Regions from separate parts of the Streptomyces sp. NPDC088400 genome, predicted to be linked through region 1. Evidence: riboswitches for the same ligand, from Rfam matches in the RefSeq annotation. Region 1 holds a riboswitch; the other holds the start of a gene.
The links. A riboswitch is a leader RNA that binds a small molecule or an ion and turns the genes downstream of it on or off. The one in region 1 is predicted to bind cyclic di-AMP.
Positions count from the first base shown of each region.

Region 2: linked by a shared signal. The riboswitch ahead of ACIQD6_RS01180 (NlpC/P60 family protein) and the one ahead of ACIQD6_RS19865 (transglycosylase SLT domain-containing protein) in region 1 are both predicted to bind cyclic di-AMP.

Region 1 is NZ_JBIVMZ010000007.1:284,557-289,700, forward strand. Features, by position in the region: gene ACIQD6_RS19855 (TIGR00730 family Rossman fold protein) at 1-340, shown strand, start outside; gene ACIQD6_RS19860 (amino acid permease) at 455-1,870, shown strand; gene ACIQD6_RS19865 (transglycosylase SLT domain-containing protein) at 2,012-2,788, opposite strand; cyclic di-AMP (ydaO/yuaA leader) riboswitch at 2,793-2,978, opposite strand; gene ACIQD6_RS19870 (serine hydrolase domain-containing protein) at 3,732-4,877, opposite strand; gene ACIQD6_RS19875 (response regulator) at 5,015-5,144, opposite strand, start outside.
Region 2 is NZ_JBIVMZ010000001.1:237,801-242,944, forward strand. Features, by position in the region: gene ACIQD6_RS01170 (NlpC/P60 family protein) at 1-1,016, opposite strand, end outside; gene ACIQD6_RS01175 (hypothetical protein) at 1,267-1,620, shown strand; gene ACIQD6_RS01180 (NlpC/P60 family protein) at 1,694-2,953, opposite strand; cyclic di-AMP (ydaO/yuaA leader) riboswitch at 2,952-3,115, opposite strand; gene ACIQD6_RS01185 (ATP-dependent DNA helicase) at 3,403-5,144, shown strand, end outside.

The DNA.
Region 1 (5,144 bases):
CGGGTTCGCCGTACTCCCCGGCGGCTTCGGCACACTCGACGAACTGCTGGAGGTGGCGACCTGGAACCAGCTGGGCATCCACCACAAGCCGCTCGTCCTGGTCAACCGGGAAGGGTTCTTCGACCCGTTGCTGACGCTCCTGGACAACATGGTCTCCGACGCCTTCATCAGCCCGGAGGAGCGCGTCGTGATCCAGGTCGCCTCCGGGGTCGAGGAGGCCCTGGACCGACTCGTCGAACCGTCACTCCGGCCGGTCGCGCCGACGGCCCCCGCTTCCCCGACGGCCCCCGCCTTCCCTCCGGCCCCGGCCTTCTCGCCGGCCCCGACCGGACCCGCGTGACGCGCGTCACGCGAGCCGACGGTGCATCGGCCTGTTTTGCCTGTGGAGGCGTCGCCCGGAGACACTGGAGGTTCCCGCCAGCCTCGCGAGCCCCCGAAAGCAGCCTGACCGCACATGCACGACCACCTCCCTGTCACCCCGTCGGCCACAAGCGAGACGGGGCCGGACACGGGAACACCTGACGAACCGCTCTCCGGCGGGCTCAAGCAGCGGCATCTGACCATGCTCGGGCTCGGCGGCGTCATCGGGGCCGGGCTCTTCGTCGGCTCAGGGGCCGGGATCGCGGTCGCCGGGCCCGGGATCGTCGTCTCCTACCTGATCGCGGGCGCGCTCGCGATGTGCGTGATGCGGATGCTGGGCGAGATGTCGGCCGCGATGCCGGCGTCGGGGTCCTTCTCCGTACACGCCGAGCGGGCCCTCGGCCGGTGGGCCGGGTTCAGCGTGGGCTGGCTGTACTGGTTCCTGCTGGTCGTCGTACTGGCCGTGGAGGCGACGGGCGCGGCGCAGATCGCGCACGGCTGGCTGCCGTCCGTACCCCAGTGGGCGTGGGTACTGCTCTTCATGCTGCTCTTCACCGGCACGAACCTCGCCGCCGTGAAGAATTTCGGCGAGTTCGAGTTCTGGTTCGCCGCCCTGAAGGTCTTCGCGATCGTCGCGTTCCTGGTCCTCGGGCTGCTCGCGATCTTCGGCATCCTGCCCGACACCGACCCCGTCGGCCTCACGAACCTCACCGGGCAGGGCGGCTTCCTGCCGGGTGGCTGGCAGGGCGTCGTCTCCGGTGTCCTCGCCGTCGTCTTCGCCTTCGGCGGCCTGGAGGTCGTCACGATCGCGGCGGCCGAGTCCGACGACCCGGTGCGCTCGGTGGCCAGGGCGGTGCGCAGCTCGGTGTTCCGGATCCTGTTCTTCTACGTCGGCTCGATGCTGGTCATCGTGACCGCGTTGCCGTGGACGGCGCAGAAGGCGGGGCTGAGTCCGTACGTCACCGTCCTCGACGCGATCGGCGTCCCGTCCGCCGGGCAGATCATGAACATCGTCGTGTTCGTGGCTCTGCTCTCGGCGCTCAACGCCAACCTCTACGGGGCGTCCCGGATGGTCTTCTCGCTCGCCGAACGGGGTGAGGCGCCGGGCTCGCTGCGAAAGGTGAGCGAGGGGGGCGTGCCGCGCCGGGCGGTCCTGGCCTCCGTGGCGTTCGGCTTCGTCTCCGTGCTGCTCAATCTGAAGTGGCCCGACTCGGTCTTCCTCTACATGCTCAACTCGGTCGGCGCGGTGCTCCTCTTCGTATGGGCGCTGATCGCCGCGTCGCAGCTGCGCCTGCGGCGGCGTATCGAGGAGGAGGCACCGGAACGCCTGATCCTGAAGATGTGGCTCTTCCCGGGCCTGACCATCGCGGCGCTGGTCGCGATGGCGGTCTTGTTCGGGCTGATGCTGACCGACGACACGGCGCGTCCGCAGCTGCTGTGGTCCCTGGGTGCGGCGGCACTCGTCCTGGCGGTGGCGGGCCTGCGGGAGCTGCGCGCACGCCGCGTGTGAACCGGACGCCGGAATTCCGTGCGGCCCGGCCGCTCCACCGCCGTGTCGCCCGCCACCGATACGCGGGCCCCTGTCCGGCGCGAATCATCGCTCCGGCAGGGGCCCGCGTATCGGCGTCCTGACGAATCCCGGCAGGGACTGTCAGTAGGGGCCGTTCACATTGTCGATCGAGCCGTACTTGTCGGCGGCGTAGTTGCACGCGGCCGTGATGTTGGCGACCGGGTCGTAGCTGTCGGTCGACGTACCGGGCACGTGGTAGGCCTGGAACGTCGGGTCGATGACCTGGAGGAGCCCCTTGGACGGGGTGCCGGCCACGGCGTTGGAGTCCCAGTTGTTGATGGCCGCCGGGTCGCCCGCGGACTCGCGGATGATGTTGCGGTGGATGCCGTCGTAGGTGCCCGGAATGCCGTGGGCGGCCATGACGTCCAGCGACTCCTTGATCCAACCGTCCAGGTTGTCGGAGTACGTCTTCTCCGCCGCCGCCTGGACGACCGTGGCGCCCGCACCGGACTTCGCGTTTTCGGCACTCGCCTGTGTGGCAGCGCCGGCCGTGGCCTTCTCGGCCTTGGCCTTCTCGCCGATCGACAGCTTGGTGCCGGGGTGAAGCAGCGACGGGTCGTCGCCGACGGCCTTCTCGTTGTCCTGGTACAGCTTCTTCCAGCCGCCGCTCAGGGAATGCGCGTGCGCGATCTTGGAAAGAGAATCACCCGCGACCACGGAGTAGCTGGCCGGCTTGGCCTTGACGGCGGCGGGCGCGGTAGCCGCTTCGGCGGCGACATGACCCGCCGACGGGGCCGCACTGGCGGTGGTCGCGGCCACCAGCGGAAGGGCGAGTACGGCGCCACCCGCGCCCACGGCGACGAGGCCTCGGGCGAGCGGGCTGATTCTGGGACGACGGTGCTTGGCCTTTGCGGGCATGACGAATTCCTCTCCGTCGCCTGCGAGGTGAGCTGTCGGGTTCGGGCGGGAGATGCCCGGCCGCGTGGGAATGCGACTTCACCCCTAGCCGGTCCGGTATCGGATCAGCGACTTACCTGGGTTCCCCGCTCCTGCCGTAGGTGAGTGGGTGTGGTTTCCGGACAGCGGCAGGATTCGGCGTTCTATCCGGAGTGACGTGAAACTAGACGAGAACGTCCGGGCGAAACAAGTCCTGAATTCACAACGCCCCTCCATAAGGGAATCCGAACCGGCAAATCCCGGTCTCCCCATTCCACGCCAGGAAACTCAACTCTCCTTCCCTGTGAGCGAAGTGGACGGGCGAGCAAGAACCTCACCGCGGCGCAGGGCGTGACGGGAATCACGAGGCAAGGGGGGGATGCGCGTCACAACACCGAACAGAGGGCAGTAAGTTACGCGAATATTCCAAATAAGACTTAAAGCAAGAACGCCAGCAAAACGCCCATATGGGCGGCTGATGCTGTACGGGCCTCGTACTCCGCGACGACGACGCGACCGACGCCCCGGGACGCGCCCACCCCGACACCGCCCCATCCCGACATCGCCCGGCCGGGCAGCAACACCGACACTCCAGAGTTCGTTCCCACACAGCGAGTCACCCTCGTCCGGCCACTCCTTGCCCGGGTGCGCCGTCGGCGGCATCAAATGGGCAGCGACGGTCGCATTTCTGACTGCCTGTCGTCACATCACTCAGGAATATGATCTCCCGCTCAAGGCAACCGGGTTCATCCGGCAATGCAGGGCGATCGGGAGTCAGAAACCTTTCCGGCGCTTCCTTTTACCCGAGAACCGGCGAATTCCAGATTCTGGAGTCTGCGGAATACGCGGCACAGGGCTCGGGGATGTGGAGCGTCACCGGAGAATTGCCGACCGACACGGCTCTCGCCCCGCCCACTCGCGGGCGTCAGCCTGCCAGGCAGTCGCGCACAGCCGCGACGAGGCGGTCCGCACGGGCGTCGCCGTGGCCGATCATGCGGTTGGCGGTGTACGCGAAGCCCACGCCGAACTCGTCGTCGCCGAAGGCGAATTGGCCGCCGGCTCCGTCGTTGCCGAAACTGCGCTCCCCCAGCATCGGCCGGAAGGCCGGCGAGTCGAGCAGGAAGCCCGAGCCCCAGCGTGCCCCGGCGTCGAAGCCCAGCCACCCCTTGCCGGACGACATCTCGCGGACCGCGTCCGTCACGGTGTCCGGTGTGAGCAGCCGCTCCCGGCCCTCGATGCCGGTCACGGTGGCGGCGTAGAGCCCGGCAAGTCCGCTCGCCGACGCCGTGGCACCGGCTCCGGGCAGCTCCATTCCCAGCAGCGCCGGGTCGTTCCAGCCGTGCGGCTCGTCGAGACCGGGGAAGGCCAGGGCTCCGTTCATCGTCACGATGCGGGTGAGCAGGTGCTCGGGCCCTGGCATCCCCGGCCGTCCCTCGGCCTCGACGAGCCGGGCACGGCCGGCCGTCTCCTCGGTGGGCAGGCCGATCCAGGCCCGTAGTCCCAGCGGGTCGCCCACGACGCGGCGGAAGTACGCGCCGGGAGTGAGCCCGGTGATGCGCCGGATGACCTCACCGATGAGGAAGCCGAAGACGTGACCGTGGTACTCGTACGCCGTGTCCGGCTCCCACAGCGGCTTCTGCTCCTCCATGGCCCGGGTCACCGGTGTCCAGCCGGCGATCTCCTCGAAGCTGAGTACCCGGTCGAGGGCGGGGAGTCCCGCCCGGTGCCCGAGGACCATGCGGCAGGTGATGGCGTCCTTGCCGTGCTGCGCGAACTCGGGCCAGTACCGGCTCACCGGGGCGTCGAGGTCGAGGCGTCCCTCCTGCGCGAGGAGGTGGGCGCACAGGCTCACGATGCCCTTGGCACAGGAGAAGACCGGCACCACTGTGGCCTGGTCCCACGGCCGGCCGGTCCGCTGGTCCGCGACCCCGCCCCACAGATCCACGACCTTGCGTCCGCCGGCGAACACCGTGACGGCAGAGCCGAGTTCGGGGAACTCGGTGAAGTTCCGCGCGAACACGTCGGCGACGGCTCCGAAGTGCTCGTCGGCCCATCCGTTGCGCTGATCCACCGTGTCGCGCCCTCCGCATGGCCGTGGGGGCTCGTTGTGCCCAGGGGGTACGCGCCTCTGCCTCCCACGGTCGTTGACCGGGTCACAGTACGGCGATGCGCGATCTCGTCACGAACGATTTAGCTCGCGGACCGGCCTCAGGTCGACACCCCAGGCCTGGTGAGGCCGCTCTCATAGGCGACGATGACAAGTTGCGCTCGGTCGCGGGCATTCAGCTTGGCAAGCAGGCTGCTCACATGAGTCTTCACGGTCGGCAGACCGATCACC
Region 2 (5,144 bases), on a different contig from region 1:
GCTCCCGCGAAGGGCATCTGGTCGATCGGCGCCATACGGACCGCCGAACCGGGCCGTGGGGCGTGGATCATCTGCCCGTTGCCGACATAGACCCCGACATGGCTGATGCCCGGGAAGAAGAACACCAGGTCACCCGGGGCGAGCTGGTCGCGTGTGACGCGCCGGCCGGCGTTGATCTGGGTGTACGTGGTGCGGGGGAGGGCCACTCCGGCGGAGCGCCAGGCGGCCTGGGCCAGGCCCGAGCAGTCGAAGGAGCCGGGGCCGGTCGAGCCCCACACGTACGGCTTGCCGATGGCCCCGTAGGCGAAGGCGACGGCCGCGGCGGCACGGGAGTTCGGCGCCCCCACCGCACCACCGGGCGCGGAACCGCCTCCCTGCTGTCCTTGCCGTGCGTACTGGGTGCGCTGCGGGGCGGTGAGGCTGTCGAGGAGCCTCTCGGCGGTGTCGAGCTTTGCCCGGATGGTGGACTTGTGCCTGGCCAGTTCGGCCTGGTGGGCCTTGAGTGCCACGAGCCGGCCGTCGGCCCGGGTGCGCAACTCGGCGATCTGCGCGAGTCCCTTGCGGACCCCGGCGATCGTGCTCGCCTGGCGGGCACCGGCCTGTTCGGCGAAGCCGGCCGCTTCCAGGTACTCCTCGGGCTTGGAACTGAGGGCGAGCTGTACGGCGGGGTCGAGGCCACCGGCCCGGTACTGCGCGGCGGCGATCGAACCGAGCGCGTCGCGGGCCGTGTTGAGCCGTTCCGTACGACGCGCTGCCTCGTCGCGCAGCTCCGCCAGCGAGGCGTGTGCGGCGTCCGCCTTCTCCTTCGCCCCGTTGTACTGCTCGGTGGCGGCCTCGGCCTGCTCGTACAGCCCGTCGACCTTGGCCTTGACCTGGGCCGGGGTGAGCCGGGGTTCGGCGTGTGCGGGCCCGTCGAAGGCGGTGACGGTCGCGGCTCCGGCGAGCGCGAGAGTGGCGGCGGTACGGCCGGCCGAGCCGGCGAGCGGGCGCTGTCTGGGTTTTCGGTGCGCTGCCACGGGGGTGGTCCTCTTCCTTATGTCCGTACGGGGCCGACGGCGAGAGCCGCCCACCCGGAGAGGACCGTAAGGGGCAAGGTCACAAGCCGTTGTCGACATGGCGGTATTGGCGTGAGATGGATGATCTGTTGCGCTTTATGACCGGCTCGATCGCGACGGAGCGGCGATCTCCGGTCGGACCCGACCGATACGGCAACAAAGCCTCACCTCACCGAAGAGCAGTGGTAAGGCCCTGGTTAGGCTCCGAGTCATGGACGTACTCATCAATGTCTTCGTCGCCCTGCACATCATCGGCATCGCCTCGCTGCTCGGCGGCTTTCTGACGCAGATGAAGGCGATGAGCGCGGGCACGGCACGGTTCAACGCACCGATGCTGCACGGAGCGCTGACGATGCTGATCACCGGCATGGTGCTGGTGGGCCTCAACCAGGCCGACGGTCACACCCTGAACAACATCAAGATCGGCATCAAGCTGGCGATCCTGGTCGTGATCCTGGGTGTGGTGTACGTGAAGCGGGACGACGAGGCCGCCTCGAAGCCGCTGTTCGGCGTGGTGGGCGGTCTGACGGTGGCCAACATCTTCATCGCCACGCTCTGGACCTGAGCGGGGCCGTGGCCCGCAGGACGCTCGACGGCGCTCCCCGGGCCACGGGCGTGAGTTCAGCGGTCCGCCGGTGTCAGGCGGGGCGGACGCTGCCGTAGATCGGCATGTAGTAGATCGACTCCTCGCGGACGTTCGCGCCCGGCTTGGGGGCATGGATCATCATGCCGTCGCCGATGTAGATGCCGACATGGCTGATGTCGTCGTAGAAGAAGACCAGATCGCCCGGACGGAGGTCCTCCGTCGCGACGCGCGTGCCGGTCTTCGCCTGGTCCCAGGTGGTACGCGGAAGTTCCACGCCCGCCTCTTTCCAGGCGGCCTGGGTCAGGCCCGAGCAGTCGTACGAGCTGGGGCCGGTCGCGCCCCAGACGTACGGCTTGCCGATCTGGGCGCGGGCGAAGGCGAGGACCTTCGCGGCCTTGGTGGTCTGCGCGCTGTCGGAGGCCCCCGAGCCGGTCCCGGTGCCCGTGCCGGTGCCGGTGCCCGTACTTGAGCCTGAGTCTGAGCCGGTCTCGTTGTCCGTTCCGGTCGACGGGGATTCGGCCTGCTCCCCGTCCTGCTGCTTCGCCCGCTCTTGCTCTTGTTCCTGCTTCTCGCGCAGGCGCTCGGCCTCGGCCCTGGCCCGAGCGTCTTCCTTGGCCTTCGCCTCCGCCTTGCGGCGGGCCTCGTCTTCCTTCTTGCGTTCCAGCGCGGCCAGGCGCGCCTTTTCCTCGGCGGTCAGCTTCGACAGCAGTGCCCGCGCCGCGCTGAGCTTCTTCTGGACGCTCTCCTTGCTGGTGCGCAGGGATGCCTGCGAGTCGGAGAGCGACTCCAGGCTCTTGGTCGCCTCTGCCCGCTGCTTCGTCGCGTCGGCCTGCTGTGACTGGTACTCGGCGACGGCCCCTTGCTGACGGTCGGTCAGCCGGTCCGTCGTCTGCTTCTGTTCGAGGAACTCCTCAGGGCTGTCCGCGAACAGCAGGGCGGCGGTCGGGGTGATCGCGCCTTCCCGGTACTGCGTGGCCGCGTAGCCGCCGAGCTTGCGGCGGGCCTCGTTCAGCTTGTCCATGCGCTCGGCGGCGTCGTCGAGCGCACGGTCGACCGTGCGCTTCTGCTCCTGGGTGGCTTCTTTGGCCTTGTTGTACTGCTGGGTCTCGCTCCCGGCCTGGCGGTACAGATCGTCGACCTTCTTCTGTACCTCTTCGACGGACGGTGTCGGCTCGGTGGGCGCGGCGTGCGCGTTCTGTGTCGAGAGCAGCGTGACCGAAGCGAGAGCGGCCGTCGTGACTCCGACGGCCGGGGAGTTGGCGCGTACTCCGCTACGGTTGCGCGGCTTGCGATGCGACGCCAAGGTCGGCATCTCCTTCCGTGGACCGCCTACCGGGTTAGCTGTCGGGTTCGGGCGGAACGGAAGGCTGCCCTACGGGCCTGGAACGTACGGCCCGATTCACCCCGGTCGTGCAGAGTGGGTCCCCGGTTCCGAACTTCCTCACAGGAAGGTCGAATTCGGCGCGGGCCGCCCGCTTGGCGCGGATCGCCGGGGAGGGAACGGGCTGCCTGACGGAGCACGCTAGCCAAAGTGTGGCGCTTGTGTGAAGGCGGATGGCCGATATGCCCGATACGTTTTTGTGACATTTGCCCGCGTGATGTGCGGGGGTGTTGGTGGGTAAGTCCGCCATTACGGTGCGTGATTTTTCGGGCCGTTCCGCGCGTCCGCCCGGCATCCTGTCGGGGGCGGCGACGGATGCCTCGGGAGACTTCCGAAGGCGGGCGCGGGCTGTCAGTCCGGGAGCCTAGACTCGTAAAGCGATGAGCAGCCTCTTTGACGACAGTTTCCTGGCGGACCTCCAGCCCTCGGGCGACGAGCACCCACCGCCGCCCGAGGATCACGCCGAGCATGCCCCGGAGCAGGTGCCCGACGACCTCTTCGAGGGTGCCTTCGACGCGCCCCCGGCGCGGGACGCGTACCACCGCGACGGCGCTCCGCGCACCGTGGTGGATCCGGCCGCGCTGCTCGAAGGGCTGAACGAGGAGCAGCGCGCGGCCGTCGTGCACACCGGATCGCCCCTGCTCATCGTGGCCGGAGCCGGCTCCGGCAAGACCCGGGTCCTGACCCACCGGATCGCGCATCTGCTGGGGACCCGCAACGTTCACCCCGGCCAGATACTGGCGATCACCTTCACCAACAAGGCCGCGGGCGAGATGAAGGAGCGCGTCGCCGACCTCGTCGGCCCGCGCGCCGCCGCCATGTGGGTGCTGACCTTCCACAGCGCCTGCATCCGCATCCTGCGGCGCGAGTCGAAGAGGCTCGGGTTCACGTCGTCGTTCTCGATCTACGACGCCGCCGACTCCAAGCGCCTGATGGCCCTGGTCTGCCGCGATCTGGACCTCGACCCCAAGCGCTACCCGCCCAAGTCCTTCAGCGCCAAGATCTCGAATCTGAAGAACGAGCTGATCGACGAGGAGACCTTCGCCGACCAGGCGGCCGACGGCTTCGAGAAGATGCTCGCCGAGGCGTACCGGATGTACCAGGCGCGGCTGCGTGAGGCCAACGCCCTGGACTTCGACGACATCATCATGACCACCGTCCATCTGCTCCAGGCGTTCCCCGATGTCGCCGAGCACTACCGGCGGCGCTTCCGGCACGTCCTGGTGGACGAGTACCAGGACACCAACCACGCGCAGTACACCCTCGTACGGGAGCTGGTGGGCCCCTCCGGCGCCGACCACGACCCGGCCGAGCTGTGTGTCGTCGGTGACGCCGATCAGTCGATCTACGCCTTCCGCGGCGCCACCATCCGTAACATCCTCCAGTTCGAGGAGGACTACCCGGACGCGACGACGATTCTGCTGGAGCAGAACTACCGTTCCACGCAGACGATCCTCAGCGCCGCCAACGCGGTCATCGAGCGGAACGAGAGCCGTCGGCCGAAGAACCTCTGGACGAAGGCCGGCGCGGGCGCCCAGATCACCGGCTACGTCGCGGACACGGAGCACGACGAGGCGCAGTTCGTCGCCGACGAGATCGACCGTCTGACGGACGCGGGCGAGGCCAAGGCGGGCGATGTCGCCGTCTTCTACCGTACGAACGCGCAGTCGCGTGTCTTCGAAGAGATCTTCATCCGGGTCGGACTGCCGTACAAGGTCGTCGGAGGAGTGCGCTTCTACGAGCGCAAGGAGGTCCGCGACGTGCTGGCCTACCTGCGCGTCCTGGCCAATCCGGAGGACAGCGTTCCGATGCGCCGGATCCTCAATGTGCCCAAGCGTGGCATCGGGGACCGTGCGGAGGCGATGATCGACGCCCTCGCGCTGCGGGAGAAGATCACCTTCCCGCAGGCGCTGCGGCGGGTGGACGAGGCGTACGGCATGGCGGCCCGCTCCGCGAATGCCGTCAAGCGCTTCAACACGCTGATGGAAGAGCTGAGCACGATCGTCGAATCGGGTGCCGGGCCCGCGACGGTCCTGGAGGCCGTGCTCGAACGGACCGGTTATCTGGCCGAGCTCCAGTCCTCGACGGACCCGCAGGACGAGACGCGTATCGAGAACCTTCA